DNA from 2 places in the Dorea sp. AM13-35 genome. Region 2 is predicted to be linked to the other one. Evidence: predicted binding sites of a transcription regulator. Region 2 holds the regulator's gene; the other holds the start of a gene.

Region 1 (16,686 bases), on a different contig from region 2:
GTGACGGAACAGATTATGGAGCAGGCATTCTGTACACTTGGTCTGACAGCGCGGACATATCATAAGATTCTGCGTGTGGCACGGACGATCGCAGATCTTGCCGGAAGTGAGGTGATCACTCCGGCGCATATTAAAGAGGCAATCGGATACCGTACGGTAGATAAAAAATACTGGGGGAAAGGCTTATGATTTATGAATATTGGTATGCGGGGATTTCCGGGCTTAACTGTATGAAAAAGAAAAAACTGCGTGAAATTTTAAAGACAGCAGAAATGATTTATTATATAGAAGAAATAAAATTAACAGAACTGGGGATACTGACGGACAGAGAAATCCAGGCACTTATAAAAGCAAAAAAACAGCAGGATATAAAAGAAAAATGGGAGATGCTGGAAGAGAAAAATATCCGTTTTATTCCGTATTTTTCGGAAGAATATCCAGTGCGCCTTAAGAATATTCCGGCGCCTCCATATGCACTCTATGTGAGAGGTAGGCTGCCGGACAGTGACAGACTTGCGGCTGCTTTGGTGGGTGCAAGAAACTGTACGCATTATGGCGAGAGAATGGCATTAGAATATGGAGAAAAGCTGGCAGAAAACGGGATTAGTATTATCAGCGGGATGGCAAGAGGAATTGACGGCGCCGGACAAAGAGGTGCATTAAATGCCGGGGGAATGACATATGGTATATTAGGATGTGGCGTGGATATCTGTTATCCGGGAGAACATCGCGGACTATATCAGGATCTGATCAAAAAAGGCGGTGTGATTTCAGAACAGAGTCCGGGAAGCCCGCCTCTTGCCAGGTACTTTCCTGCGCGTAACCGTATCATCAGCGGGATGGCAGATATCGTACTTGTAATAGAAGCAAAAGAAAAAAGCGGCTCTCTTATTACGGCAGACCAGGCGCTGGAACAGGGGAAGGAAGTTTATGCACTTCCGGGACCTGTAACAAGCCTTTTAAGTCAGGGGTGTCACCGGCTGATCGCGCAAGGTGCAGGGATTTTGCTAAGTCCGGAAGACCTGATGGAAACGATGGGGATTTGTTTGTCAAAAAGCAGACAAAATAAATCATCGGAGAAAAAAGTACTTGAAAGTCCAGAAAATATGGTGTATAGTTGTGTCGGTTTGTTTCCAAAGGGACTTCAGGAGCTTGCGCAGGAGACAAAACTGGCTCCGGAGATACTTATGGAAGAGTTGATAACGCTTGAACTGCAAGGGTTTGTCAAAGAAATATCGAAGAATTATTATGTGAAAATGCGCTAAAAAGCGGGGCGGATTTTATGGAGGAAATCATATATGGCACGTTATCTTGTGATCGTGGAGTCACCGACGAAGGTGAAGACAATTAAAAAATTTTTAGGAAGTAATTATGTAGTCGTAGCGTCTAACGGACATGTGCGCGATCTGCCGAAGAGCCAGCTTGGTGTCGGACCTGAGAATGACTATGAACCAAAGTATATAACAATCCGTGGCAAGGGAGAGATTCTTGCAAATCTTCGAAAAGAAGTGAAAAAAGCAGATAAAGTATATCTTGCAACTGACCCGGACCGCGAAGGAGAAGCGATTTCCTGGCATTTATGCAAAGCACTGAAACTGGAAAACAAGAAAACGTACCGAATCAGTTTTAATGAGATTACGAAAAACGCAGTCAAAGCATCTCTGAAAAATGCCAGAGAGATTGATATGGATCTGGTAGATGCCCAGCAGGCGAGACGTGTCCTTGACCGCGTGGTTGGATATAAAATCAGCCCGGTACTCTGGGCGAAAGTAAAAAGAGGTTTAAGTGCGGGACGCGTACAGTCTGTAGCACTTCGTATCATTGCTGATCGTGAAGAAGAGATCAATGCATTTATTCCGGAAGAATACTGGAGCCTGGATGCGAATCTGAAAGTCAAAGGCGAGAGAAAACTCCTGAATGCCAAGTTTTACGGAACAGATAAGAAAAAGATGACGATTTCATCCAAAGAGGAACTGGATAAGATCTTAAAAGAATTAGAAGGTGCATCTTATGAAGTCGCTGAGATTAAAAAAGGGGAACGTACAAAGAAAGCACCGGTTCCATTTACAACCAGTACATTACAGCAGGAAGCATCCAAAGCATTGAATTTTGCTACAGGAAAAACGATGCAGATCGCACAGCAGTTGTATGAAGGTGTCGATATCAAAGGAAATGGAACCGTCGGTCTGATCACGTATCTGCGTACCGATTCTACTCGTATTTCAGATGAAGCAGATGCAAATGTACGTGCTTATATCGGAGAACAGTACGGAGAAGAGTATGTTGCAGTTGGAGAAACAAAAGCAAAGACAGGCGGCAAGATCATCCAGGATGCGCATGAGGCGATCCGTCCGACAGATCCGGCAAGAACACCGGCGGCAATCAAAGAATCTCTGACAAGAGATCAGTTCCGTTTGTATCAGCTTATCTGGAAGCGTTTCCTTGCCAGCAGAATGCAGCCGGCAAAATATGAGACAACATCTGTGAAGATCAGTGCAGGAAAATATCGTTTTACAGTAGCTGCTTCCAAGATTGTATTCCAGGGATTCAGACTGGTTTATACAGAAGCAGGAGAAGAGAAAGAAGAAAAATCTGTATTGATGAAAGGGCTGGATATGGATTCAAAGCTCACAAAAGAAAGTTTTGATACGAAGCAGCACTTTACACAGCCACCGGCACATTATACAGAAGCAACACTTGTAAAAGCTCTGGAAGAACTGGGCATTGGACGTCCAAGCACGTATGCACCGACAATTTCAACGATTATTGCCAGAAGATATGTTGCAAAAGAGAACAAGAATCTGTATCTGACAGAACTGGGAGAAGTTGTAGATAATATCATGTTACAGTCCTTCCCAAGTATTGTAGATGTGAATTTTACAGCCAACATGGAAAGCCTGCTTGATGGTGTGGCAGAAGGCAAGGTAAAATGGAAGACGATTATCGAGAACTTCTATCCGGATATTGAAGCCGCAGTGGAAAAGGCACAGAAAGAATTAGAGACAGTCAAGATCGAAGATGAAGTGACTGACGTTGTCTGTGAACAGTGCGGACGCAACATGGTCATCAAATACGGTCCACACGGAAAATTCCTCGCATGTCCAGGATTCCCGGAGTGTAGAAATACAAAGCCTTATCTGGAAAAAATCGGTGTTTCTTGTCCGCTTTGTGGAAAAGATGTTGTGCTTCGTAAGACAAAGAAAGGCAGAAAATATTACGGATGTGAAGACAATCCGGACTGTGAATTTATGTCATGGCAGAAACCGGTTCAGAAAAAGTGTCCGAGATGTGGAAATTATATGGTCGAAAAGGGAAATAAGATCTGTTGTAGTGACGCTCAGTGCGGATATGTAGAAAATAAGAAAAATTCTGATAAATAACAATAATATTCGTTGAATTATAGTGAATTGTATGATAATATAACTTCATAGGATGGAGGAGTGCAAATGAGTGTACAATTATTAGACAAAACTAGAAAAATCAACAAGTTACTTCACAACAATAATTCAAGTAAAGTGGTCTTTAATGATATTTGTGAAGTTCTGACAGAGATTCTGTCATCGAATGTACTGGTGGTCAGCAAAAAAGGAAAAGTTCTCGGAGGAAGCAAATGTACAGGTGTTCCGTATATAGAAGAACTGATCCAGAAGGAAGTAGGCAGACATATTGATGATATGTTAAATGAACGTCTGCTCAGCATTCTTTCGACAAAGGAAAATGTGAATCTTGAGACTCTTGGATTTTCGGAAGAAGCCTCAAAAGGTTATCAGGCTATTATAACTCCAATCGATATCGCAGGAGAGAGACTCGGCACATTATTCATCTATAAGAAAGACGAAGTATATGAGATTGATGATATCATTTTAAGTGAATATGGAACAACAGTTGTTGGTCTTGAGATGCTTCGTTCTGTAAATGAAGAAAGTGCGGAGGAAACAAGAAAAGAACACATTGTACAGTCAGCCATCAGCACACTTTCTTATTCTGAACTGGAAGCGATCATTCATATTTTTGATGAACTGGATGGTACAGAAGGAATCCTGGTTGCAAGCAAGATTGCAGACCGTGTAGGAATCACTCGTTCTGTGATCGTGAATGCGCTTCGCAAGTTTGAGAGTGCCGGAGTTATTGAATCCAGATCTTCCGGTATGAAGGGGACTTATATCAAAGTTGTGAATGATTATGTATTTACGGAACTGGATAAGATCAAAGCAGAGCGCAACAATTAAGATGAAGTATAAGGGTATCGGGAGACTGGTACCCTTTTCTTTGATTGAAGATGAGATGAATTTTACTGGAGGATATAATGGAAAAATTTCAGGACGATACGGTGAAACTCGAGATGATAAAAACGATTCTTGACGGGGGATATTTTAACGATAATATCTATCTGTGTAAGATGATTAAGTATAATGAAGAAGAGGAATGCATATATCTGTTAACGGGGAAGACGGAACTGTCAGAATTTTCTTTGGACAGTATCTATGAGTGCACGATGACGGATGAGGAAGAAGAGGTCAAATGCAGAGGAAAGATTGTCGAACGGTACTGGGATAAGAGAGGAAAAGTACTTGTTTTCCATGTGGAAAATGGATTTTATAAAAATACTGTAAACTAAACAAAGGCGGTTGACAAAATATTAAGAGAGTGCTATTTTATATCTAGAGTTTCTTAGCACTCTCTTTTTGTGAGTGCTAACAAAATAAATAAGTATATCATTTAAGGAGGAATAAATATGAAATTAGTACCATTAGGAGACAGGGTTGTATTAAAACAGTTGGTTGCAGAAGAGACAACAAAATCAGGAATCGTAATTCCTGGACAGTCTAAAGAAAAACCACAGCAGGCAGAGATCATTGCTGTAGGACCTGGTGGAACAGTTGACGGAAAAGAAGTGAAGATGAATGTCACTGTAGGACAGAAAGTTATTTATTCTAAATACGCAGGAACATCTGTAGAGCTTGATGATGAAGAATATATTATCGTAAAACAGGACGATATCCTTGCAATTTGTGAGTAAGATGTAGATGTAAGAAGAGAAACAAAGATTATAGGAGGTATTTGATCATGGCAAAGGAAATTAAATATGGCGCAGAAGCAAGAGCAGCATTAGAAGAAGGAGTTAATAAGCTGGCTGATACAGTCAGAGTTACGTTAGGACCAAAAGGACGTAACGTAGTTCTTGACAAATCTTTCGGAGCACCGCTTATTACTAATGATGGTGTTACAATTGCAAAAGAAATTGAATTAGAAGATGCATTTGAGAATATGGGTGCACAGCTTATCAAAGAAGTTGCATCTAAGACAAATGATGTTGCCGGAGATGGTACAACAACAGCTACAGTACTTGCACAGGCAATGGTACATGAAGGAATGAAGAACCTGGCAGCAGGAGCAAACCCGATCATCCTTAGAAAAGGAATGAAGAAAGCAACAGACAAAGCAGTTGAGACGATCGCTAAAATGTCCAGCAAAGTAAAAGACAAAGATCAGATCGCAAAAGTTGCAGCTATTTCTGCAAGTGATGAAGAAGTTGGAAAGATGGTTGCAGATGCAATGGAGAAAGTTTCCAATGACGGGGTTATCACAATTGAAGAATCCAAGACTATGAAGACAGAACTTGACCTTGTAGAAGGTATGCAGTTTGACCGTGGATATGTATCTGCATATATGGCTACAGATATGGATAAGATGGAAGCAAATCTGGATGATCCATATATCTTGATTACAGACAAGAAGATTTCTAACATTCAGGAGATCCTGCCAGTTCTGGAGCAGATCGTACAGTCCGGAGCAAGACTCCTGATCGTTGCAGAAGATATTGAAGGTGAGGCTCTTACAACACTGATCGTAAACAAACTGCGTGGAACATTCAATGTAGTAGGTGTTAAAGCGCCTGGATATGGTGACAGAAGAAAAGAGATGTTAAAAGATCTTGCAATTCTGACAGGCGGTCAGGTAATTTCAGAAGAACTCGGTATGGAGTTGAAAGATACAACACTGGATCAGCTTGGACGTGCAAAATCTGTAAAAGTTCAGAAAGAAAATACAGTTATCGTTGACGGATGCGGAGACAAACAGGCAATCGCAGACCGTGTAGCACAGATTAAAGCACAGATTGAAGAGACAACATCTGATTTCGACAGAGAGAAACTGCAGGAGAGACTTGCAAAACTTGCAGGCGGTGTAGCAGTTATCCGTGTAGGTGCTGCAACTGAGACTGAGATGAAAGAAGCAAAACTTCGTATGGAAGATGCACTTGCAGCAACAAGAGCAGCCGTAGAAGAAGGAATCATTGCAGGTGGCGGATCTGCTTATATTCACTGTGCAAAAGAAGTTGCCAAGATCGTTGCTGATTTGGATGGTGATGAGAAGACAGGTGCGAATGTTGTACTGAAAGCTCTGGAAGCTCCACTGCTCCGCATCGCTGCAAATGCAGGACTGGAAGGCGCAGTAATCATTAATAAAGTATATGAGTCAGAACCAGGAATCGGATTTGATGCATTAGCTGAGGAATATGTAGACATGGTTGAACATGGTATCCTTGATCCGGCTAAGGTAACAAGAAGTGCTCTGCAGAATGCAACAAGTGTTGCATCTACACTGCTGACAACAGAGTCCGTTGTTGCTAATATCAAAGAAGAGACACCGGCTATGCCTGCAGGTGCAGGTGCCGGAATGGGCATGATGTAAGAAAAAGTTAAGAAAACTCCCTGTATGGGGAGTTTTCTTTTTTCTTGTTTTTGTGCTACAATAGACACATTGAGAAAAGCGGAGGATGTAAGACATGAATGACATATGTACAGAACAGCTTATTAAAAGGAAGAAAAGCAAAGGTCAGTGGTTTCTGGAGGGAATGGTGCTTGCAGCGACTTTACTGAGTGTATATGGTGTCGTACATTGTCTTTTTTTTATAGTGCTTACAGTTATATTACTTGTAATGGATATATATTTGTATCTGGAATTTGATGCGGAATATGAATATTTATTTGTGAATGGGGAACTGGATGTTGACAAGATCATACATAAGTCGAGAAGAAGACGAATCTGTACAATAAAGTTAGAAGAAATAGAGGTCCTGGCTCCATTTGGAACAGGTGAACTCAGACAGTACCAGCGGGCAAAGAAAAGCGATTATAGCTCGGGCAGACGCAATGATCAGACTTATGTGCTAGTTGTTTCCAGGGCAGGAGAATTAAGAAAAATTATTTTTGAACCGAATCAGACGATTGTAGACGGGTATGCCGGAATGATTCCGGGAAAAGTTACATACAAATCTGCAAAATAGTCAGAAAAATGTATTTTGTATGTATAAAAAAACAAGTTGACAAACGATAGCAAAGTTCGTTATGATACCAGTTAATTATAGGAAAGAGCAAAACGGAGTTTTTACCCCGATAAGCTATAAATAAGGATAAGAGTGAAAGGAGTTTACCATGGGAAAAATTATTGGAGAAGGAATTACATTTGATGACGTGCTGCTTGTACCGGCATATTCTGAGGTGATTCCAAATCAAGTAGATTTATCCACGTATTTAACAAAAAATATTAAATTGAATATACCGATGATGAGTGCAGGTATGGATACGGTTACAGAACATCGTATGGCAATTGCAATGGCTCGTCAGGGTGGAATTGGTATCATTCATAAGAATATGACGATCGAGCAGCAGGCAGAGGAAGTTGATAAAGTAAAACGTTCTGAGAACGGTGTTATCACGGATCCATTTTATCTGTCTCCGGAACATACGTTGGAAGATGCCAATAATTTAATGGCAAAATTCCGCATTTCAGGTGTACCAATTACAGAAAACGGAAAACTGGTAGGCATTATCACGAACCGTGATCTGAAATTTGAAGAAGATTTTACGAAGAAGATTAAAGAATCAATGACTTCTGAGGGACTTATTACAGCACAGGAAGGAATTACGCTGGAAGATGCAAAGAAGATTCTTGCAAAAGCCAGAAAAGAGAAATTACCGATCGTAGACAAAGATTTCAATTTGAAAGGTCTTATTACGATTAAAGATATTGAAAAACAGATCAAATATCCACTGTCAGCTAAAGATTCCCAGGGAAGACTGCTCTGTGGTGCAGCACTTGGAATTACCGCAAACTGCCTGGAACGTGCACGGGAACTTGTGAATGCACATGTAGACGTTGTTGTTATGGATTCTGCACATGGACATTCTGCTAATGTACTCCGTACCGTAGATATGGTCAAATCCAAATTCCCGGATCTGCAGGTTATCGCAGGAAACGTTGCAACAGGAACAGCAGCAGAAGCGCTGATCAAAGCAGGAGCAGATGCAGTAAAGGTTGGTATTGGACCTGGATCTATCTGTACAACACGTGTCGTTGCAGGTATCGGTGTTCCACAGATCACAGCAGTTATGAATTGTTATGAAGCGGCAGACAAATATGGAATTCCGATTATCGCAGATGGTGGTATCAAATATTCAGGAGATATGACAAAAGCAATTGCAGCCGGTGCGAATGTATGTATGATGGGATCAATCTTTGCAGGATGTGATGAGAGCCCGGGAACATTTGAATTATATCAGGGAAGAAAATACAAAGTATACCGTGGCATGGGATCGATTGCTGCAATGGAGAACGGAAGCAAAGACCGTTATTTCCAGACAGATGCGAAGAAGTTAGTACCGGAAGGTGTAGAAGGACGTGTAGCATACAAAGGAACTGTAGAAGATACTGTATTCCAGTTGATGGGAGGTCTTCGTTCCGGTATGGGTTACTGCGGAACTCCAACAATTGAAGAACTCAAACAGAGAGGACAGTTCGTAAAGATCTCATCTGCATCTCTGAAAGAAAGTCATCCGCACGACATTCACATTACGAAAGAAGCTCCAAACTACAGTGTAGATGAGTAAAAGAGAATAATACCAGAGAAATTTGGCGTTATAATAGACATTACAGCAGGAGGCAAGATATGAAGCGGGCATTTGGAACATTGAAAACAAAAGAAAAGGCAGAATTGTATCTGTTGAAGAATGAAAAAGGGATGGAAGTTGCTATTTCCGATTATGGCGCAACGATTGTAAATGTGATCGTACCGGATAAGGAAGGACATCCGACGGATGTTGTTCTCGGATATGACGATGTCAGTGGTTATGAAAAAGGCGACCGTGTATTTGGCGCATTTGTAGGACGTGTGGCAAACCGTATTGCAGGAGGTTCATTTACATTAAATGGTAAGACTTATGAACTGACAAAGAATGATGGGGATAATACACTACACGGTGGTAGAGATATGATGAATAAGCGTATGTGGAAAGTTGAAGAATCTACAGATAACAGCGTGACTTTATCACTTGACAGCCCAGATGGAGACCAGGGATTTCCAGGAAATCTTAAGCTGACAGTAACTTATACGGTTACACCGGAGAATGAACTGGAAATTGTTTATGGATCAACAGCAGATGCAGATACACTGCTGAATCTTACAAATCACAGTTATTTTAATCTCGCCGGACAGGGAAGTGGCGATGTACTGGATCAGAAAGTAACGATCAGTGCAGATTATTTTACTCTTGCAGATGCCCAGAGTATTCCGACAGGTGAACTGACACCTGTAAAGGGAACACCGATGGATTTTAATGAAGCAAAAGCGATCGGACAGGATATAGAAGCGGATTACCAGCCGTTGATCGATGGAAAAGGTTACGATCATAACTGGGTGATCAGAGGTGAAGGATTCCGCAAAGCTGCCTCCATGTATTCTGATAAGACAGGAATCCATATGGATGTATATACAGATCTTCCGGGTATGCAGTTGTATACAGCAAACTATGTTGATTATGAGAAAGGCAAAGGCGGAGCTGAATACCGTATCCGCAATGCTGCCTGCTTTGAAACACAGTTTTTCCCGGATGCCATTCATCATTCGGAGTTTGCGCAGCCGGTTATCAAGGCGAATGAACTATTTACATCCAAAACGGTATATCAGTTTTCTATTCAATAAGAATTTACAAAAGGCATAGAATATATGCCATATGAATAATGTGTAGTATGAAGAGAACAAAAAAGATTAAAAACAGAAAAAAATCATTCACAACTATACAACAGAAAAAACAGGCTCAGCGCAGGATGCGGCTGGGCCTGCTTTTATTGGTGATTGTTATGGTTCTGGCAGCAGGAATCAGGATTTTACATCCGGAATGGCTGTCTGGAAAATACAGTGAAATAGACAATGCACAGGTTGATGCATCTAAACCTGATATTACAGTGAAACTTCTGACGCCGAATCCGTATTCCAGACCGGGGATAAAAACCGGTAAGATTAAGGGAATTGTTGTGCATTATACAGCAAATCCGGGTGCAACAGCAATGGGAAACCGAAACTACTTTGAGGGGCTCAAAGACAGTCATGTGACAAAAACGAGCAGTAATTTCATTGTAGGGCTGGATGGAGAAATCGTGCAGTGCGTGCCGACATGGGAAGTGGCGTATGCTTCCAATAACCGGAATAAAGATACGGTATCGATTGAGTGTTGCCATCCGGATAAGACGGGGGAATTTAATAAAGCGACTTATCGCTCAGTGATACATTTGTGTGCCTGGCTTTGCCTGAAGTTTGCTCTGTCACCGGATGATATTATTCGGCATTATGATGTCACCGGAAAGAACTGTCCGAAATATTTTGTAGAACATGAAAATGCCTGGAAACAGTTCCGGAAAGATGTAAAAAAAGCACTGGAAAAATCAAAGTGATATTGCTATAATATATAAGCGTATGTATATTTATACATAATTAAGAAAGAAATCGTAAGGAAAACAGGAGAGGCAAGCATGAACGACTTGGAACTGTACAGAGAGCAGTTAGCTCTGTGTGATGATAAAATTATTGATGCCCTTGTGGAAAGAAGCATGATCATAGAGAAAATCATGGCATACAAAGAAGAATATGGTATGCCGATTCTTCAGCCGGGACAGGAAGCAAAGCAGAAAAGAAGACTGGAAGAAAAGCTTTCAGATAATCGTTACAAGGATGAGATCTGTGACATTTTCCATTGTATCCGCAAGAACAGCAAGCGGATTCAAGCAAGAAAACTGTTTGATTACAATATTGTACTCATTGGTTTTATGGGCGCAGGCAAATCTACGATCTCAGATTATTTAAGTACGATGTTTGCGATGGAAATTGTTGAGATGGATCAGGTTATCGCAGAGAGAGAAGAGATGAGTATTCCGGATATCTTTGAAACGTATGGAGAAGAATATTTCCGTAATCTGGAAACCAATCTTCTTGTGGAAATGCAGGAGAAGAAGAATACAGTTATTTCCTGCGGAGGAGGAGCTGCCCTTCGCAAGAATAATGTGCAGGAGATGAAGAAGAATGGTAGAGTTGTACTTCTGACAGCAAGTCCACAGGTAATCTATGAACGTGTAAAGGACAGCAATGACCGTCCGGTTCTGAACGGCCGCAAGAATGTTGAAGGCATTTCCGAACTGATGGAGCAGAGACGTGAGAAATATGAAGCGGCTGCAGATATTGTTATCCAGACAGATAATAAGACTGTTCTGCAGATCTGTGAAGAACTGGTACAACGATTAATGGAGATGGATGAATAGACATGTTTGATAGATTTTTCCCGGATGCATATGTTGCATCTACTTATGTAATAGATTTTGAGAAACTGTATGAAGAAGGAATACGTGCCGTAATTTTTGATATTGACAATACGCTTGTTCCGCATGGTGCACCGGCAGATGACCGTGCGAAAGCACTTTTTGCGAGACTTAAAAAGATTGGTTATCAGTGCTGTCTGATCTCCAACAATCAGGAGCCACGTGTGAAGATGTTCAATCAGGATATCCAGGTGAATTATATCTGTGATGCGCATAAGCCTTCAACGAAAAATTACAAAAAAGCAATGGAGATTATGGAAACGGATGTTTCCAATACAGTATTTGTGGGAGATCAGCTTTTTACGGATGTCTGGGGAGCAAAAAGAGCCGGAATCAGAAATATTCTTGTGAAGCCGATCCATCCAAAAGAAGAGATACAGATTGTATTAAAACGTTACCTGGAGAAAATTGTTCTTTATTTTTATCAAAAAGAGCGAAAAGGACGGTAAAATGGGGCTGTACAGATAAAAAATAGTTGAAAAAAACGCTCAGATATTATAGAATGGAACAAGTGAGTAGAATTGATAAAGTGTGAAAACACATAATTTAAGGAGGATAAAAGTATGGCAACAAAGTCAGCAGGTGAATTTAGAAATGGTATGACACTGGAGATTGATGGTAAAGTATGTCAGGTTATTGATTTCATGCACGTTAAACCGGGAAAAGGTGCAGCATTCGTTCGTGTTAAATTAAAAGATATCATCAACGGTGGTGTAGTAGAGACAACATTCCGTCCTACAGAGTCTTTCCAGGAAGCATATATTGAGAGAAAGAAAATGCAGTATCTGTACAATGATGGAGATCTGTATTATTTCATGGATAATGAGACATTTGACCAAATCGCCGTAGGGACAGAAGACGTTGGTGATTCTCTGAAATTCGTAAAAGAGAACGAAGAAGTTACTGTAAGTTTATATCAGGAGAAACCTTTCGCAATCGAGCCACCGCTTACTGTTGAACTGGTTGTTACAGAGACGGAGCCTGGATTCAAAGGTAACACAGCTCAGGGAGCAAACAAACCGGCTATTGTTGAGACCGGTGCACAGGTTGCAGTTCCGTTATTTGTTGAGCAGGGAGAGAAGATTAAGATCGATACACGTTCCGGAGAGTACTTATCCAGAGCAAACTAATCTTTTCGAGTTAAAAGAAATATTAAAAAAGCCTTGCATTTTCTGCAAGGCTTTTTTATAATGATAAAACCATAATATTTATTCTAAATTTCTACAAGATGTGAAAAGCGGATTTTCCCGCATCAATTTCCGGAAGATAACTACAACAATGGCCAAAGAGGAGAAATATGACTTATCATCAATTTACTGAGGCATTGGAAAAAAGTGTGAAAGAAATGGCAGGATGTCTTTTGTCTGTCGAATTATGCAACAATAAAAAGAATAATGGAATCATCCGGAGCGGTCTGGTGATTTCAGAACAGCGTGTGAATGTTTCGCCGACGATTTATCTGGAAGGTTATTATGAACAGTACCAGTCTGGAAGCCAGGTAGATGAGCTGGCAAAAGAAGTTCTAAATGTATATGAAAAAGTGAAATTTGATCAGTCATGGGAAGAGCCGGAGATTTTTAATTATGAAAAGATAAAGAATAAGATCGTATTCAGGCTTGTCCAGAGAAGTAGGAATGAAGAATTTTTGAAAGAAATTCCACATGTGCCGATTCTGGATCTGGAGATTATTTTCTACATACTTTTAGAGATAACCAAAGACGGCATGGCTTCCATGCAGATCAGCAATGAAACAATGGAAAAATGGAACGTAGATGAAAAGGAACTTCTTGCAATTGCAATGATGAATATGAAAAAACACCTTCCGGCAAGATTTCATTCAATACAGAATGTGCTTTCCGAAGAAGGAATTGCTGTAGATAAAGCTGCAAGAATGTATGTACTGACGAATGAAAAGAAAAGTTTCGGGGCAGCAACTATGATATATCCAGGATGTTTAAATCAGATTGGTACATATCTGAAGGAAAACTTTTACGTCTTGCCAAGCAGTGTGCATGAAGTGATCATTGTTCCCGAAAAGGAGACCGATGACTGCATGAATCTGAACGAAATGGTTGCAAGCATTAATGCAGCCTGTGTACTGCCGGAAGAAATTCTTGAAAATCATGCCTATTATTATGACAGAATAGAGGACCGGCTTGCAATATGCTGATATGAAGGCATAAAAGAATCCAATGTATAAATTGGCTGTAAAAAAACATTTATTAGTTGTTGAGATTGTAAAAAGAATCAGGAAAAGTAGAAATGATAAAGTAAAGGAAATGTACGAAATGTCTATAGCATTTCCTTTACTTTAAAAGAAAAATATGGTAGTATAAATAATGCAGTTTGAAGAAAATTGTCATGCACCCGTAGCTCAGGGGATAGAGCACCGCCCTCCGGAGGCGGGAGCGGCGGTTCGAATCCGCCCGGGTGTGTATTTTAAAAGTGCATAGTATGTGGAGGTACTCTTATGAAAGGTGCGTTAGGAGCGGGCTTCACAGACAGGAATATTCAGAAGAGAAAAAGCAGAAGATGCCTGCTTTTCTTATTTTTTATCCTGATCTTGTTGAGCACCGGAATCGGACTTACGGGAGATAACACACAGAAGAAAGCACAAAAGATAGTAAGAGAAAAGCGCAGAACAAGAAATATGGGATGTAAAGTTGAACAACTGAATCCTCTGCGTAAGAATAGATCGCCGGAATTAAGACAGGCGGTAAGAGATTATTACAGATGTATAGCAGAGAAGACGGACTTTGTAGAAACATACAATCATCTCCAGATTTATATAAAAGATGGAGAATATGCAGATACATATGTAGCATTTGTAATGTACCGGATGAAGATTAAGCAGGTCTATACAGAGCTTCCGGGAGTAGGAACCTTGTATATTACGGAAAAGGATGGAAAGAATTTCCAGGTCAGGGTGAAACAACTGGATAGGCAGGAGATTGACCATATAAAATTGCTTGCCGGACAACATGATGTGAAAGCACTGCTTGAAAAGAGCCGCCGACAGTATCAGACGGCACTGAAGTCGGATGCATTACTTGCGGAATCGGTAAAGGAGTTACAGAAAGCACTGAATCATTCTTGATAGAGAGCGAGAAGCCAGATCTTTGCAAAAGGATCTGGCTTTTATGTATAGCATTACAGTGCCGGAAGTTTACCTGTGTCTATACAACGAAGAAAACGGCATTTGGATACATAAGATGAAAAAAGGAGCGAGCAATAAGATGAAAGGATACAGAGAGGCATACAAAAAAGCATTCCCATATACGATTCCGGTTTTGACCGGATATATATTTATCGGAGTAGCATTCGGAGTTATGTTTGCAGAAAAGGGATATTCATTTTTATGGGCTGCGCTTATGAGTATTCTTGTATATGCAGGTTCCGGACAGTATCTTGCTGTGAATTTTTTTGTTCCCGGAATATCAATTTTCCAGGTTGTCTTTATGACATTAATGGTTAACATCCGTCATGTTTTTTATGGAATTTCCTTATTGGAACGATTTAATGGTATGGGAAAGAAAAAATGGTATATGATTTTCAGCCTGACAGATGAAACATATTCCCTTTTGTGTACGACGAAGATTCCGGAAGGCATTGATGAAGGAAAATTCCTGTTTGCGATTGCTTCACTGGATCAGGTGTACTGGGTAGCTGGTTCAATCATTGGTGCAGTGGCGGGAAGTGTACTGCCATTTAATTCAGAAGGAATTGATTTTGCAATGACGGCATTGTTTGTTGTCATTTTTATTGAACAGTGGCTGGATAAAAAGAACCGGATTCCGGAAATTATCGGAGTGGCAGCAGCATTTATTGGATTGCAAATTTTCGGGGCATCCAGATTTGTACTGCCATCCATGTTATTAATTGTAATGATTTTATTTGTATCGAAAAAACAGCTTCAGAAGGAGGTGAACCTGTCATGCCAGTAAATGCAGCGTTATCAGCAATTATTATTCTGGCAGTTGCATTGACAACTTTTGGAACAAGAGTATTTCCGTTTCTTTTGTTTCCAGAAGGAAAAGAAATACCGCCAGTGATCCAGTATCTGGGAAAAGTACTGACTCCGGCGGTGATCGGGATGTTAGTAGTTTACTGCCTAAAGAATACACCAGTTTTTGTATCGCCACATGGCATACCAGAATTTCTTGCTGTGGCAGTGACGGCAGGACTTCATGTATGGAAACGTAATAACCTGTTAAGTATTGGTGTTGGTACAGCATTATATATGTTTTTGATCCAGGTTGTTTTTTAAGGTTTAAACATAGTTTTATCACAGTTTAAACACAATTATAGATTAGACTACTTAGTATAAACGAAGTAGTGAAAGGAGTAATGATTTATGGAAAATCAATATACTTATTATACACCGGATCAGGATGATCAGAATCAAAATGGACAGGGAGGTTATCAGTATCAGCCGCAGGATGAGAAACCACCGAAAAAGAAAACATCACATTGGGTAAAAGCAGTATGTTTCGGACTGGCATTTGGTGTGGCAGCAAGTGCGGCTTTTCAGACAAGTAATCTTGTGGGTGGCAAGGTTTTCAGCACATCAGGCAGTAAGACAAAAGAAGTTGCAACTGTAAACAGTGCAAAGATTACAACAAGTTCAGACAGTAGTTCAACAAGCTCAGATATTTCCAAAGTTGCAAGTAATGTAATGCCATCGGTTGTATCAATTACCAATTTAAGTGTACAGCAGGTTCAGAATTTCTTTGGTGGAGTGCAGGAGCAGGAAAGCAAGAGTGTAGGCTCTGGTATTATTATTTCCCAGACAGATTCAGAACTTCTGATTGTAACGAACAACCATGTAGTGGAAAGTAATAAAACGCTGACAGTTTCTTTTGTTGACAATAAGAGTGTAGAAGCACAGGTAAAGGGAACAGATTCTTCCAGAGACCTTGCAGTTATCGCTGTAAAGCTCAGTGATATCAAAGATTCTACATTAAATAAAATTAAAGTTGCAACGCTTGCAGATTCAGAAAAAGTGCAGGTCGGAGAGACGGCTATTGCAATTGGTAA
Region 2 (16,686 bases):
ATAGATAGAAACATAAGATAGAGAGGCGATAAAGAATGGACTTATTTGATTATGTCAGAGAGAAAAATATGGATAAGGAAGCACCGCTCGCATCCAGACTCAGACCAACGACGTTGGAAGAAGTTGTCGGGCAGGAGCATATTATAGGAAAAGACAAACTTCTATACCGGGCGATCAAGGCGGATAAATTAAGTTCCGTCATTTTTTATGGACCGCCGGGAACCGGTAAGACAACACTGGCAAAAGTCATTGCCAATACGACAAGTGCAGAATTTACGCAGATCAATGCAACCGTTGCCGGTAAGAAAGATATGGAAACAGTGGTGCAGAAGGCAAAAGAACTGCTGGGAATGTATCAGAAGAAGACGATCCTTTTCGTAGATGAGATCCACCGTTTTAATAAGGGGCAGCAGGATTATCTGCTCCCGTTTGTGGAAGACGGTACGATCATCCTGGTCGGTGCGACAACGGAGAATCCATACTTTGAAGTAAATGGTGCGTTGATCTCCCGCTCCAGTATTTTCGAACTGAAACCGCTGAAAAAAGAAGACATTAAGAAATTATTGCAGAGAGCAGTCTATGATGTGGAAAAAGGAATGGGCAGCTACCGCGCAGAGATTGATGAAGATGCGCTGGATTTCCTTGCTGATATAGCCGGAGGAGATGCAAGAAGTGCACTTAATGCGATAGAACTTGGTATTCTGACCACCGAACGAAGTGAAGAAGACGGGAAAATACACATTACACTGGATGTGGCATCCGAGTGTATCCAGAAACGAGTCGTGCAATATGATAAGACGGGAGATAATCATTATGATACAATCTCGGCGTTCATTAAGAGTATGAGAGGATCTGATCCAGATGCGGCAGTCTATTATCTGGCGAAGATGTTATATGCCGGAGAGGACATCAAATTTATCGCAAGACGAATTATGATCTGCGCGTCAGAAGATGTCGGAAATGCAGATCCGATGGCTCTGACCGTAGCCGTGTCTGCCGCACAGGCAGTAGAACGGATCGGTATGCCGGAAGCACAGATTATTTTATCACAGGCGGTTTTGTATGTAGCTACTGCTCCAAAGAGCAATTCCGCATGCAATGCGGTATTTGCAGCAATGGATAATGTGAAACAGAAGAAGACAACAGTTCCTTCTTATTTACAGGATGCGCATTACAAGGGTTCTGTAAATTTAGGACATGGCGTTGGTTACAAATATGCACACGATTATCCGAAACATTATGTGAAACAGCAGTATCTGCCGGATGAGATTAAAGATGAGAAGTTTTATGTGCCAAGTGATAATGGACATGAAAAAGACATACAGGCGTGGATGAAATATATTCGCGAATAAATTTGGGACGGGGATTTTCTGGAAAATCCCCGTCCCAAATTAAAATCCCCCTGTCCCTTTTTAATTATTTCTGTAAAGAACCGTCAATATTTACAGTGACAACCTGCCAGGGAATGAATTTCCCGCTTGCTTTTAAAGCTTCTTTTGCGGCATACTCCAGACCGCCGCAGCAAGGCACTTCCATGCGGACAATGGTAACGCTCTTGATGTCGTTTCCGGCAATGATCGAGGTCAGTTTTTCAGTGTAATCGACAGCATCCAGCTTCGGACATCCGATGAGAGTAATGCGGTTGCGGATGAAACGGTTGTGGAAATCAGCGTAAGCGTATGCAGTACAGTCGGCTGCGATCAGCAGGTTTGCACCGTCAAAATAAGGAGCATTGATCGGAGCAAGCTTGATCTGTACAGGCCACTGGCTGAGCTGGCTTACCGGAGCCGTTCCATTATCAGCAGAGGTAGCTGATTCTTCATTACGGTGCATGATGGAGCGGATGCGCTGTCCCGGACAGCCTGTGAAAGTAGATGGTTTCTCTTTGTGGGAAGATTTTTCGACAGGAGTGTCATGTTTATGAGCCTCTTTTGCATCCAGGTGTCTTTTAAGCGCGTCGCCGCCTTTTTTCTTCAAATGTTCTTTCACAGCATCATCGTCATATGCTGCAGCTTCTCTTTCTATAAAATGGATGGCATCGGTCGGACAGGCAGGAAGGCAATCGCCCAGTCCGTCACAATAATCGTCACGAATCAGCCGTGCTTTCCCATCGATCATCTGGATTGCACCTTCATGGCATGCGTTTGCACAGGCACCGCATCCGTTACATTTTTCTTCGTCTATTTGAATAATTTTTCTGATCATGTAAAATTCTCCTTTTCATATAATAAAAATTAAATGGTTTACTTGTTTTGTCTTGCTTAGTCTACTACAATAAAAATAAAAAAGATGTTGTATTTCCAACAAAAGGAGATTTTTTATGAAAATAAATGAAATTCCATTATTTGGAGGAATCCGGGAGGAAAATCTGACAGAAATGTTAAAATGTCTGGATGGAAGAGAAAAAAGTTACAGAAAAGGAGAGATGATCCTTACGGAAGAAGAATCATCTGCAGGTGCGGGATTAGTATTGGAAGGGATGGTGCAGGTTGCCGAAGAGGATGTGTTTGGCAACCGTAATATTCTGGAGCATGTAAAAACGGGACAGTTATACGGGGCTGCATTTTCCTGCGCGGGAATTAAGAAGAGTCCGGTCAGTGTAATGGCGGTGACAGATTGCAGAATACTTCTTATTAATATGAATAAAGTGATCGAGACATGTCCGATGTCGTGTACATTTCACCAGCGGCTCATCAGCAACCTTGTCCGGATCATGGCAATAAAAAATGTTGCATTGAATGAAAAAATCAGCCATATTTCCAGACGGAGTACAAAAGAAAAACTGTTATCGTATCTTTCGGATTGTGCAAAGAAGGCACAGAGTATGCATTTTACGATTCCTTTCGACAGACAGGAACTTGCCGATTATCTCTGCGTGGAGAGAAGTGCCATGTCTGCGGAACTTGGTAAATTAAAAAAAACAGGCATACTGGACTGCCGGAAGAATGAATTCTGGTTAAAAGAAATGTGACCGGAAGACACTATGATTTCAGAGGGAGTATTTTATACTGAAAACAGAACAAATTGGAGGATTGTCGCATGAAGGAACGAAAAGACAAGAAAATGCAGCATATTTTGGAATCACTGTTTTTAGATACAGCGCTTCCGTTTCGTGTAAGGCTGTTTAATATACTGGCGATCGTGGGAGTACTGATCAGTGTGATGAATGGTATTTTTTCTTATATGAACAGTGGAAATCCGGTGTTGTTATTTACCAATGGGGTGACAGCGGTCTTATCTTTTTCACTTTTATATTATGCATATAAAAGCCGAAATTATCAGTTCTGTTATTTTATAACAATTATAGCGATCTTCATGATCCTGTTTCCAATTCTGTTTTTTAAAGGCGGCGGTTACAAAAGTGGCATGCCATGTTTTTATGTCTTTGGAATTTTATTTACTGTATTTATGCTGGAACGTTTGCAGATGATCTGCTGTGTATTGATTGAACTGATAATCTATATTGCAACAATAGGAATTGCCTATGCATACCCGCAGACGGTTATCTGGTTTCTGTCGGAGAAAGAGATCGTTATTGATACCATCGTAGGCGTTGCAGTATCGAGTCTTGCTATCGGTACAGTTACTTACCTGCATTTCCGTCTGTATAACAGGCAGCAGATCTATCTGACAGAAGCGAGAGAAGAAGCTATGAAAGCAAATCAGGCGAAAAGTGTTTTCCTTGCAAATATGAGTCATGAAATACGGACACCGATCAATGTGATGCTTGGAATGAATGAAATGATACTCAGGGAATGTGATTCGGAGGATATCAGGCAATACGCACAGGGAATTGAAAAATCCGGAAATTATCTGTTATCATTGATCAATAACGTGCTGGATATTTCCCAAATTGAATCCGGAAAAATAAAGATTACAAAAGAACCATTTTCTATTTCGGCACTTGTACAGGAAATCTGGCTGTTAGGATCCGGACAGGCGGAAAATAAAAATCTGGAGTTTCAGGTGAAAATAGATGAAACGCTGCCGGAATATATAAACGGGGATGCTTTACATATGAAACAGATTATGCTGAATCTGATCAGTAACGCTGTGAAATACACGGAGAACGGTTCTATTGTATTCCAGGTGGAAAGATGTGGCGAAAAGATCCGTTTTTCTGTGAAAGATACCGGATATGGCATAGAGAAAGAAGCAATGAATACGTTATTTGATGCATTTACCAGAGTGGATGTGAAAAAATACAGAAATATTGAAGGAAGCGGTCTGGGGCTGGCAATTGTCAGAGAACTCTGCCGGGAGATGGATGGAAAGGTTGAAGTACAAAGTGAAGTCGGGACAGGGAGCAGATTTACGGTAACATTTCCTCTGGAAGAGGCAGGAAAACAAAAATCCGGAGAATGGCATCCAAGGAAAGAAATAGAAGAAAAGCATGCGCGCACTTTTGTTGCACCGGATGCAAAGGTTCTTATTGTGGATGACAGGGAAGAGAACCTGCGAGTGATTTGTTCACTGTTAAAACATACCAAGATCCGCACAGATACAGCAGTGAGTGGCTTGGAATGTATCGAGAAAGTCAGAAAAGGAAATTATCATATGATATTTCTTGATTATATGATGCCGGAAATGGATGGGCTGGAAACATTTCGGCGTATGAAGGAGATGGAAATCCGTGTTCCGGTGATCGCACTGACGGCAGATGTTACAAGTGGAATCCAGCAGATGTTTGAAAAAGAAGGATTTGCCGCTTATTTATCAAAACCGATTCGCTGGGAGAGAATGGAAGAGCTGCTTCTGGCTTATCTGCCGGATATACTGGTTACAAAAAGCAGCCGAAAAGAATGGAAAATATCAGGAAAAGATTACAACCGGCTGAAAGCACAGCTGCAAGTCTGTGAGATCCAGATGGAAAAAGGACTGCATTTACTGGATGGAAATATATATCAATATGCAAAATTGATAGAATTTTTTACAGATTATTATGAACCGAATCGCAGGCAGATGGAGAAAATGGAAAAAGCACTGGAATATGCAGATACAGAAAAGAAAAGGACTGAGATCCTGATGGCACTGACCGGTGAAATGCATACACTGAAAAGCAATGCAAAAGCAATTGGCGCAGGAGAACTCTCAGAGCTGGCACAGGCGATGGAAGTGCATGGCAAAGAAATGGATGCGGATTATTTCAAATATGCAATGCCGCTTCTTTATCTGGAATGGGAGAGAACGGTAAAAGGAGCCAGACAGTTCCGGAAAGAAATAGTGCAGCTCATACCGCAGAGAGAAAACGAAGAAGCAGAGAGTACCATAGCAGATATAAACCTGAAAGAAACCTATGAAAAAGCATTACGGGAAGCATTGATGCGTTATCAGGGGAAGGAAGCTTCCACCTGGAATCAAAAGCTGCTGGACACAGAAAATGATCCGGAGAGAAGAAAGCTGTTGGAACAGATCGGACAGAAAATCCGCGAGCTGGATTTTGAAGAAGCAGAGAGTATTTTCAGAAAGTGGAAGGAGGAACACTGATGGAGAAAAAACATGTATTGATCGTGGATGACGATCTGATTTTATTAAAGACAGCAGAAGAGATTCTGTCAGAATTTTACAGTGTCAGTGTAGCCAAAGCCGGGAGCCAGGCGATTGCACTTCTGGAAAAAGGCGTGATCCCGGATCTGATCCTTCTGGATATTGCTATGTCTGGAATGGATGGATATGAGACACTAAATGAGATGAAGAAGATTCCGGCGGCAGGCAGTGTGCCGATTATTTTCCTGACCGGATTTTCCGATGCAGATTATGAAGTGCGAGGATTAAAATCCGGCGCGGTAGATTATATTGTGAAACCATTTGTGAAAGAAGTACTGCTTGCAAGAGTGGAACGCCATTTACAATATGAAGAAGGACGGGCCAGAGAAGAACGAACGGAAGAAATAAAGGAGAATGAAACGTATAAAAAGATGCAGGAAGTGTTAAGCCCAATCGAGTGGAAGATTGCGCAGGCAGTTGCAAAAGGGATGGACAACCGGGAGATCGCGGCGGAATATCATTATTCTTATGGTTATGTGAAAAATGTAATTACTCGCATATTTTCAAAACTTGAGGTGGAGAAAAGAAGAGATCTGCGGAAAATGTTTGAAGGATAGGGGATGTTCGGTTGTGTTTTACATAGAAAAAGGCTATAATAGAGGAAATATATAACCACGCAGGAGGAATGCAAAATGAAAATTTTTGACACAGTAAACAAAGCAGAAGTAGAAGTAAATGGAACAGACGGACTGGTTCAGCTTATGAAAGACGGCCGTCAGGTAGATCTTTATCTGAAAGAGAAGAAATCTGATGAAGACGGATACATGAGCTGGGATGTAGAACACTGGTCAAGTGTAGATGGTAAAAGATTTATCCGCTGCTATTCATTAGAGGGACGTGTATTAAGTGAGTCTACAGGACATAATATCTATGATTTGGCAAATGATTTCAAACCGGAAGAGGCTGCAAAAGTAGAACTGAGCTAGACTGTTTTAAAGCGTTTGAAAAGAATCTAAAAAAATAATAAATACTGTTGACAAACAGAAAAAGGAGTGCTACATTAATAGTCGAAAGATGTTAGCACTCCTTTTTAATGAGTGCTAACAAAGAAAAATCCGAAAGGAGGAGAGCTGATGTTAGAAGAACATGGACTGAGTGATCGTAAGCTTAAGATTTTACATGCGATTATACAGACTTATCTAGAGAGTGGCGAGCCGGTCGGATCGAGAACTATTTCCAAATATACGGATTTGAATTTAAGTTCAGCAACGATTCGTAATGAGATGGCGGATCTGGAAGAACTTGGTTATATCATACAGCCACATACATCGGCAGGTCGTATTCCTTCGGATAAAGGCTACAGATTATATGTAGATATGCTGATGCAGGAGAAGGAGCAGGAACTGAATGATATGCAGGATCAGATGCTTCAGAAAGCAGATAAGATGGATCAGCTTCTGAAACAGGCAGCCAAAGTTTTAGCGAACAATACGAATTACGCAACGATGGTTTCCACTCCGATGAACAATTCCAATAAGATCAAGTTCCTCCAGTTGTCTATGGTGGATGAAGAACAGGTGATCGCGGTAATTGTTCTCGGCGGCAATGTGATTAAGAACAAGCTCATTCATCTGGAAGAACCGCTCAGCAATGAGAACCTGCTGAAGCTGAATATGCTTTTGAATACAACACTCAATGGTATGTCCATTGAGGAGATCAATTTAGGACTGATCGCAAGACTCAAAGAGCAGGCAGGTATTCACAGCGTGGTGATTGGCAACGTACTGGATGCAGTCGCAGATACGATACAGGTCGATGAAGATATGCAGATCTATACAAGTGGTGCGACGAACATTTTCAAATATCCGGAGCTCAGCGATAAGCAGAGCGCTCAGGATATCATCAGTGCATTTGAAGAAAAACAACAGCTTACAGAGCTTGTAACCCAGACACTTTCTCATGAAGAGAATACAGGAATCCAGGTTTATATCGGTGATGAAGCACCGGTACAGAACATGAAGGACTGCAGTGTCGTGACCGCAACCTATGAATTAGGCGAGGGCATGAAGGGAACGATAGGCATTATCGGACCGAAGCGGATGGATTATGAGCATGTTTTAAAATCTATGAAGCGTCTCCAGACAGAACTGGATCAGATGTTTCATAAGAATGAATAAGAAAGGTGGAAGTACCCTTGGAAGATAACAAAGAAAAGAGCCAGGAAGAGATGGTAAAGGAAGCTGTGGAGGAAGCAAAGAAGACAGCTGAAGCCACTAAAGAAGAGGCAGCCGAAGACGAAGCGAAGGAAGCAGAGAAAGAGGACAGCAAAGAATCCGATACAGAAGAGAAGAAATCCGGCAAGAAGTTATTTGGCAAGAAGGATAAGAAAGATAAAAAAGACGAGAAGATTGAGGAACTGACTGACAGACTCACTCGTCAGATGGCAGAGTTTGATAACTTCCGCAAACGTACAGAGAAGGAGAAATCCCAAATGTACGAAGTTGGTGCGAAAGATATCATAGAGAAGATTCTTCCGGTTGTAGACAATTTCGAAAGAGGTCTGGATGCAGTGAAGGAAGAAGACAAAGAGGATCCATTTATCCAGGGAATGGAGAAGGTTTACAAACAACTGATGACAACACTGGAAGGAATCGAGGTGAAACCTATCGAAGCGGTAGGTCAGGAATTTGACCCGAATCTTCACAATGCGGTTATGCATGTGGAAGATGAGAATCTCGGTGAGAATATCATTGCCGAAGAATTCCAAAAAGGTTATATGTATCGTGACTCTGTAGTGAGACACAGTATGGTAAAAGTAGCAAATTAGAATTTATTTAGAAATAGAACAGGAGGACAATTATTATGGGTAAAATCATTGGTATTGACTTAGGTACAACAAACAGCTGTGTAGCCGTAATGGAAGGTGGACAGCCAACAGTTATCGCTAACACAGAAGGTGCAAGAACTACACCGTCAGTAGTAGCATTTACAAAAACAGGAGAGCGTCTTGTAGGTGAACCTGCAAAACGTCAGGCAGTTACAAACGCAGAGAGAACAATCTCTTCTATCAAGAGAGAGATGGGATCTGATTATAAAGTAACTGTAGATGAGAAGAAATATTCTCCGCAGGAGATTTCAGCAATGATCCTTCAGAAATTAAAAGCAGATGCAGAAGGATATCTTGGAGAAAAAGTAACAGAAGCTGTTATCACAGTACCTGCTTACTTCAACGATGCTCAGCGTCAGGCTACAAAAGATGCCGGTAAGATCGCAGGACTTGATGTAAAACGTATCATCAACGAGCCTACGGCAGCAGCACTTGCTTACGGACTTGACAATGAGAATGAACAGAAGATTATGGTATATGACCTTGGTGGTGGTACATTCGATGTATCCGTAATCGAGATTGGTGACGGTGTTATCGAGGTATTATCTACAGCAGGTAACAACAGACTTGGTGGAGATGACTTTGACCAGAAGATCACAGATTACATGATCGCCGAATTCAAGAAACAGGAAGGTGTAGACTTATCTACAGATAAGATGGCACTGCAGAGATTAAAAGAAGCAGCTGAGAAAGCGAAGAAAGAACTTTCTTCTGCAACAACCACAAATATCAACCTGCCATTCATCACAGCTACAGCAGAGGGACCAAAACATTTTGATATGAACCTCACAAGAGCTAAATTTGATGAACTGACACACGACCTTGTGATGAAGACATCTGAGCCGGTTCAGAGAGCATTATCTGATGCTGGTATCACAGCTTCTGAGCTTGGTCAGGTACTGCTGGTTGGTGGATCTACACGTATCCCGGCTGTACAGGAAGAAGTAAAACGTCTGACAGGTAAAGAGCCTAGCAAATCTCTGAACCCAGATGAGTGTGTAGCACTTGGTGCTTCTGTTCAGGGTGGTAAACTTGCAGGAGATACAGGCGCAGGCGACATCCTTCTCCTGGATGTAACTCCACTGTCACTGTCTATCGAGACAATGGGTGGTGTAGCCACAAGACTGATCGAGAGAAATACAACAATCCCGACAAAGAAGAGCCAGATCTTCTCTACAGCAGCAGATAACCAGACAGCCGTTGATATCAACGTTGTACAGGGTGAGAGACAGTTTGCTAAAGACAACAAGTCCCTCGGACAGTTCAGACTGGATGGAATCGCACCGGCTCCGCGTGGAGTACCGCAGATCGAAGTTACATTCGATATCGATGCAAATGGTATCGTAAATGTATCTGCAAAAGATCTTGGAACAGGAAAAGAGCAGCATATCACAATCACAGCAGGATCTAACATGTCTGATGAAGATATTGATAAAGCTGTAAAAGAAGCTGCTGCATTTGAAGCACAGGATAAGAAACGTAAAGAAGGAATCGATACAAAGAACGAAGCAGATGCATTCGTATTCCAGACAGAGAAAGCATTGTCTGAAGCTGGAGACAAACTGGATGCAGCTGACAAAGCAGCAGTAGAAGCTGACTGCAAAGCACTGAAAGATCTGCTTGAGAAGGCAAATACAGAAGAGATGACAGATGCTCAGATCGCTGAGATTAAAGCAGCAAAAGAAAAACTGACAGAGAGTGCTCAGAAACTCTTCACAAAGATGTATGAGCAGGCAGGAGCTGCAGCTGGCGCACAGGGAGCTGATCCGAACATGGGAACAGGTGCACAGGGAGCAGGTCCGGCACCGGAAGGATTCCAGGGAGACGACGTAGTAGACGGAGATTATAAAGAAGTATAAGACCTGGTAAGATAGGTTGTTCTGTGTGTCCGGTGTAAGCCGGGCACACAGAACTTCTTTCTGTTTCACAGTATCCGTAAGAAGCTGTCAGTGGCAGGTGCTTACAGATACAGGAAAGGCAGATTAGATTTACAGTGGAAAGGGATAAGAGATGGCAGAATCAAAGAGAGATTATTATGAAGTGCTTGGCGTAAGCAGAGATGCAGATGAAGCCACAATTAAAAAAGCATACAGAAAAGTCGCTAAAAAATACCATCCTGATATGAATCCTGGTGATGCAGAGGCGGAAAAGAAATTCAAAGAAGCATCGGAAGCCTATGCGGTACTGAGCGATGCAGACAAACGTCGTCAGTACGACCAGTACGGTCATGCAGCCTTTGAAGGTGGCGCAGGCGGAGCCGGTGGATTCGGCGGATTTGATTTTAACGGCGCAGATTTCAGTGACATTTTCGGAGATATGTTTGGTGATCTGTTTGGAGGCGGCCGAAGAGGCGGTCGTGCCAGTCAGGGACCTATGAAAGGTGCAAACATCCGCAAGAGTGTCAGAATTACATTTGAAGAAGCAGTGTTTGGCTGTGAAAAAGAGTTGGATGTTGTATTAAAAGATTCATGTCCGAAATGTAATGGAACAGGTGCAAAACCGGGAACATCCCCGGAGACATGTTCAAAATGTGGAGGAAAAGGTCAGGTTGTTTATACACAACAGTCCTTCTTCGGAACAGTACAGAATGTACAGACCTGTCCGGACTGTCACGGAACCGGTAAAATCATCCGTGAGAAGTGTTCAGGCTGCGGTGGAACCGGTTATGTTTCCAACAGAAAGAAAATATCTGTATCCATTCCGGCAGGTATTGACAATGGACAGAGTGTAAGAATCCGTGAAAAAGGAGAACCGGGCGTGAACGGCGGACCAAGAGGAGATCTTCTGGTAGAAGTGGTTGTATCCAGACATCCGATCTTCCAGCGGCAGGATATGCATATTTTTTCTACGGTACCGATTTCATTCGCACAGGCAGCACTTGGTGCAGATGTGAAGATCAAGACCGTAGACGGAGATGTGATCTACACTGTAAAACCGGGAACCAAGACCGGTACAAAAGTACGTCTCAAAGGCAAGGGAGTTCCTTCTATCCGAAGTGCAAGCATCCGTGGCGATCATTATGTAACACTGGTGATCCAGACACCGGAACATTTAAGTGCAGAAGCGAAAGAAGCACTCCGCAAGTTCGATGAGCTTTCCGGCAATACTTTGCATACACCGGAATCATCCGAACCAAAGGATTCTGCAAAAGGCGGAAAGAAGAAAAAAGGCTTTATGGATAAAGTGAAAGAAGCTTTTGAGGATTAGAAGAGATTTATTAGCCATAGATGAATAATGAACAGAAAGAGAATGTGAATCGGATATAGAGATATATCGATGCATATTCTCTTTCTGTTTTTTTAAAATTGCTTATTTCTTAACAGGGAATGATTCGGCATGTAAGTGGTGGACGGAACAAGACTTATCCGTTATAATAAAAGATACGGATTTGGAAACGGAAAGGAGAAAAATCATGCATAGTTTTGAACAATATATGCCAACGAAGATTGTGTTTGGCAAAGAGGCAGAGCTGAAAGCAGGAACACTTGCAAAGGAATGGCAGGCAAAGAAAGTTCTGCTTGTTTATGGTGGTGGAAGTGTCGTTCGAAGTGGGCTGCTCGGACGGGTTGAAGCGGTTTTAAAAGCAGAAGGAATCGAAGTGGAAGAACTTGGAGGCGTGAAGCCGAATCCAAGAATGTCCCTTGCAAAAGAAGGCGTGAAAAAGGCAATCAATTCTGGCGCTGATCTGGTTATGGCAGTTGGAGGAGGAAGCTGTATTGATACTGCTAAAGCAATTGCAATCGCAGCAGCAAAACCGGGAACAGATCTGGAAGAATTCTGGAGTGGTAAAATTCCAATTGAGAAGGCACTTCCGGTTGGAGTTGTACTTACGATTGCGGCAGCAGGAAGTGAGATGAGTGATTCTGCTGTATTGACAAATGAGGAGACCGGAAAGAAAGCAGGTGCACACAGTGATCTTGTGCGTCCGAAGTTTGCAATGATGAATCCGGAACTGATGTATACGTTGCCGAAGTATCAGCTTACATGTGGAATTGTAGATATTATGATGCATACAATGGAGCGTTATTTCACACCGGTAGATGGTAATGAACTGACAGATGAGATTGCAGAAGGTGTTCTCCGCACAGTGATCCGCAATGGATTAAAAGCATATGAAGACCAGCAGAATTATGATGCATTAAGTGAAATCATGTGGTGCGGAAGCATTTCGCATAATAATATGACAGGACTTGGAAGACCAAAAGATTTTGCATGTCACAAGCTGGGGCATGAGATCGGTGGCATGTTTGATGAAGCACACGGAGCAACACTTTCCGCAGTATGGGGAAGCTGGGCACGGTATGTTTACCAGATTGACATCCCAAGATTTGCACATTTCGGAAGAAAAGTCTGGGGGATTGAAGAAGTGGATGATATAAAGGCTGCACTGGCAGCGATTGAAGAGACAGAGAAGTTCTTTGAACGAATCGAGATGCCAGTATGTATTGGACAGATGAAGACCGGCGTACTGGAAGATGATGTTCTTATGCAGATGGCAGATAGTGCGACAAAAGGAGATACTGTAGAACTTGGAAGCTTTAAGAAACTGAAGAAGCAGGATATGTACGAGATCTACAAAGCAGCAAATCATGAATAAGACGAAGAACTTAAATATCGACTGGAAACTTTTTTATAAGAGCGTATTTGCACTGGTAATCCCGATGGCATTACAGAATCTGATTAATGTCGGTGTGACGGCAACGGATGTGATCATGCTTGGAAAAGTCGGAGAAAAGGTACTGTCAGGAGCATCACTTGCTGGACAGGTGCAGTTTATTATGACACTGATTTTCTATGGTACGACATCCGGAGCAACGGTGCTGACCGCACAGTATTGGGGAAAGAAAGACACAAGAACGATAGAAAAGATACTTGGTATCGGGCTTCGTACCGGACTGACAACGGCGGTTGTATTTGCAGTGGCGGCACTTGGCATACCGGGGCTGCTGATGCGGATCTATACTTCTGATCCGGTTGTCATAGCAGAAGGTGTGAAATATTTAAGAATCGTGGCACTTTCTTACATATTTATGGCAGTAACACAGGTATATCTGAATATTATCCGCAGTATGGAGAAGGTTGTCATAGCAACATTTATCTATGCAGTGTCGCTGGGTCTGAATATTATTATCAATGCTGTGTTAATCTTTGGGATGTTTGGATTTCCGAAACTAGGCATTGCGGGTGCGGCAATCGGAACATTGTGTGCAAGAGGTGCCGAGACGATTATGGTACTGTTCTATGCATTCTTGAAAAATAAAATCGTACGGATCCGGTTGCAGGATATGCTGCACATTGATCCGGTTTTGTGGAAAGACTTTCTTGTTTATGCACTTCCGGTTGTATTAAACGAATTAATGTGGGGACTTGGAAGCTCTGCGAATACAGCAGTGATCGGTCATCTTGGAAGCGCGGCAGTTGCGGCTAATTCTGTGGCACAGGTGGCAAGACAGCTTGCAACGGTTGTAGCTTTTGGTATTTCAAATGCAGCGGCTATTTATCTAGGCAAGACAATTGGTGAGAAGAAGATGGAACATGCGAAAGCGTACGCAGTCCGCTTTATCTGGTTGAGCCTGTTGCTCGGAGGACTTGGAGGACTTCTGATCCTACTGGCGGCACCGCTTGCAAGAGCGAATTTGGCACTTACGGCACAGGCGGGAAGTTATTTAAGCTTTATGTTTTTTGTCATGTCGTATTTTACTGTGGCGCAGGCATTTAATACGACAATGGTGATCGGAATTTTCCGGTCAGGAGGAGATACCAAATTTGGAATGATCATGGATGTATCAACGATGTGGGGCTGCTCAATCTTATTGGGAGCGGCAGCAGCATTTATCTTCCATGCCGGTGTTCCGGTTGTTTATATGATATTGATGAGTGATGAATTGATCAAGATACCGATTACGATTAAGCGGTATTTAAGCTATAAGTGGTTGAAAGATGTCACAAGAGAAAGAGAAGAATTGGAAGGAGAAGTAGTATGATAGTTTTAGACAGTGAACAGATTGATAAGCTGATCGACAGAAATGAGATGATGGATCAGATTGAAGAAGCCTATAAGATTTTTAAAGCAGGTGATTATTATATGCCGCCGCGTCCGTGTGTAGAAGATGCGAACAAGACAATGATGTATATGCCATGTTATACGAAGGAAGTTATTGGAACAAAAATTTTAAGTATTTTTCCAGATAACGCAGAACTTGGTTTGCCATCTATCGATGGAATCATGTATCTGAATGATTATAAGACAGGGAAACCGCTGGCAGTAATGGACGGCCAGAGGGTAACTGCATGGAGAACAGGAGCAGTCGGAGGTGTCGGCATCCGGCATTTATCCAGAAAAGACTGTCATACAGTCGGAATCGCAGGAGCCGGTGTACAGGGATTCTATCAGGCATTGTATGCATGTGTGGCAAGACCGATTGATACGGTTTATGTGTATAATCACAGTGACAGAGATCTGACAGATTATCTGGCAAGACTGGAAAAAGCTATTGATAACCCGGATGTAAAGGTAGTACAATGTAAGACAGCGGAGGAGATGGTTAAAAACAGTGAGATCATTTGTACAACAACACCTTCCACGCAGCCGGTATTACCGGATGACAAGGATTTGTTAGAAGGAAAATGTATCATTGCAATCGGTTCTTACACGCCTGAGATGCGTGAGATTCCGGATGCGATCTGGGATTTGACAAATGAAGTCTACATTGAGCTCCCATATGCATGCGAAGAGAGTGGAGACTTAAGTCAGCCGATAAAAGATGGACGTCTGAAAGAAGAGCAGACAATTTTAATGAGTGATTATCTGGCAGGAAATCCGCAGGAAATTACCGACCCAAAAAAGACCACCTATTTTAAATCCGTAGGTATGGGACTTTTTGATGTGTGTATTGCACAGAAAATATTAGAAAAAGCAAAGGAGAACTAATTATGAAAGTAGTAGCAACAGAAAAAGCACCAAAAGCATTAGGACCTTATTCACAGGGATATGTTCATGGAGGAATGTTTTACTCTGCAGGTCAGATTCCAATCAATCCGGCTGTAGATGCAGTAGAAGCGGAGACAATCGAAGAGCAGACAGAACAGGTATGCAAGAACCTGGCAGCAGTTCTGGAAGCAGCAGGAACATCTTTTGACAAAGTAGTTAAGACAACATGCTTCCTTGCAGATATGAATGATTTCGCAGCATTTAACGAAGTATATGCAAAATATTTTACATCTAAACCGGCAAGAAGCTGTGTTGCTGTAAAGACACTTCCGAAGAATGTCAAATGCGAAGTAGAACTGATCGCAGCAGTAGAAGAATAAGAAAGAGCTGTTTCACAGAGCAGTGAAATAAAAAGTATCAAGAAAAGAGGACAGTTAGAATGGCAGAAGAACAAAATGGATGTAAGCCGTCAGATTGTGCCGGATGCGCACATGCAGATTCCTGCGGAAGCAAACCGCAGAGCCTTTTGAAACCGGCAAATCCACATTCACATGTGAATAAAGTAATTGCAGTTGTAAGTGGAAAAGGCGGGGTTGGCAAATCTATGGTAACAGCCTCTCTTGCTCGTATTATGAGAGAACAAGGATTTAATGTCGGAATCATGGATGCGGACATTACAGGTCCATCTATTCCGAAGATGTATGGAATCCACAAACAGGCAATGGGAACAGAAGAAGGAATCATTCCGGAAGAGGCAAAAGACGGAACAAAGATCATGTCTGTCAATTTACTTTTGCCGAATGAATCCGATCCGGTTATATGGAGAGGTCCGGTCATTGCAAATGTTGTAACACAGTTCTGGACAGATGTTATGTGGGGAGAACTGGATTATCTCTTTGTAGATATGCCACCGGGAACCGGTGACGTTCCGCTTACAGTATTCCAGTCATTGCCGGTTGATGGAATCGTGATTGTAACATCTCCACAGGATCTGGTACAGATGATCGTTAAGAAAGCATACAATATGGCATGTCAGATGGATATTCCGGTGCTTGGAATTGTAGAAAATTACAGTTATCTTGTCTGTCCGGACTGCGGAAAGAAGATTTCTGTATTTGGTGAGAGCCATGTAGATGAGACGGCAAAAGAACTGGATATTCCGGTAATTGGAAAGATGCCGATCGATGCAGGACTGGCAGAAGCAGTAGAAGAAGAGCGTTTCTACGAGATCAGCAATGATTATTTGACCGATGCTGTAAATAAATTGTAAATGTCAAAGAGGAGAATAACCATGGAAGTAATTAAAGAACTGCCGGAGGTTTTTGAAGAATTTGCAGAACAGAGAAAGAACTCTTTCCTTGCAGTAAAACAGTTAAAAGAT

The links. The regulator HrcA, encoded in region 2, represses chaperone genes, less so after heat shock. The targets are predictions, from matches to a motif close to TGTTAGCACTCNNNNNNNNNGAGTGCTAACA.
Region 1: the regulator HrcA is predicted to act here: its motif matches at 4,670-4,700, upstream of DW152_RS00760 (co-chaperone GroES).

What each region holds. Positions count from the first base shown of each region.
Region 1 covers NZ_QUCZ01000001.1:175,678-192,363, forward strand. Annotated here, with positions in the region: gene DW152_RS00735 (YifB family Mg chelatase-like AAA ATPase) at 1-189, shown strand, start outside; gene dprA (DNA-processing protein DprA) at 186-1,265, shown strand; gene topA (type I DNA topoisomerase) at 1,299-3,380, shown strand; gene codY (GTP-sensing pleiotropic transcriptional regulator CodY) at 3,447-4,229, shown strand; gene DW152_RS00755 (hypothetical protein) at 4,307-4,618, shown strand; gene DW152_RS00760 (co-chaperone GroES) at 4,736-5,020, shown strand; gene groL (chaperonin GroEL) at 5,068-6,693, shown strand; gene DW152_RS00770 (DUF6106 family protein) at 6,788-7,288, shown strand; gene guaB (IMP dehydrogenase) at 7,437-8,891, shown strand; gene DW152_RS00780 (aldose epimerase family protein) at 8,951-9,982, shown strand; gene DW152_RS00785 (peptidoglycan recognition protein family protein) at 10,021-10,731, shown strand; gene DW152_RS00790 (shikimate kinase) at 10,810-11,592, shown strand; gene DW152_RS00795 (YqeG family HAD IIIA-type phosphatase) at 11,595-12,098, shown strand; gene efp (elongation factor P) at 12,213-12,779, shown strand; gene DW152_RS00805 (DUF5688 family protein) at 12,947-13,819, shown strand; tRNA gene DW152_RS00810 (tRNA-Arg) at 14,013-14,084, shown strand; gene DW152_RS00815 (hypothetical protein) at 14,120-14,746, shown strand; gene DW152_RS00820 (AzlC family ABC transporter permease) at 14,886-15,593, shown strand; gene DW152_RS00825 (branched-chain amino acid transporter permease) at 15,584-15,916, shown strand; gene DW152_RS00830 (S1C family serine protease) at 16,004-16,686, shown strand, end outside.
Region 2 covers NZ_QUCZ01000007.1:77,008-93,693, forward strand. Annotated here, with positions in the region: gene DW152_RS09025 (replication-associated recombination protein A) at 36-1,352, shown strand; gene DW152_RS09030 (ATP-binding protein) at 1,417-2,205, opposite strand; gene DW152_RS09035 (Crp/Fnr family transcriptional regulator) at 2,321-2,971, shown strand; gene DW152_RS09040 (ATP-binding protein) at 3,040-5,487, shown strand; gene DW152_RS09045 (response regulator transcription factor) at 5,487-6,104, shown strand; gene DW152_RS09050 (hypothetical protein) at 6,180-6,473, shown strand; gene hrcA (heat-inducible transcriptional repressor HrcA) at 6,621-7,664, shown strand; gene grpE (nucleotide exchange factor GrpE) at 7,715-8,314, shown strand; gene dnaK (molecular chaperone DnaK) at 8,350-10,233, shown strand; gene dnaJ (molecular chaperone DnaJ) at 10,385-11,581, shown strand; gene DW152_RS09075 (iron-containing alcohol dehydrogenase) at 11,787-12,971, shown strand; gene DW152_RS09080 (MATE family efflux transporter) at 12,964-14,358, shown strand; gene DW152_RS09085 (ornithine cyclodeaminase family protein) at 14,355-15,305, shown strand; gene DW152_RS09090 (RidA family protein) at 15,308-15,685, shown strand; gene DW152_RS09095 (Mrp/NBP35 family ATP-binding protein) at 15,745-16,575, shown strand; gene DW152_RS09100 (double-cubane-cluster-containing anaerobic reductase) at 16,597-16,686, shown strand, end outside.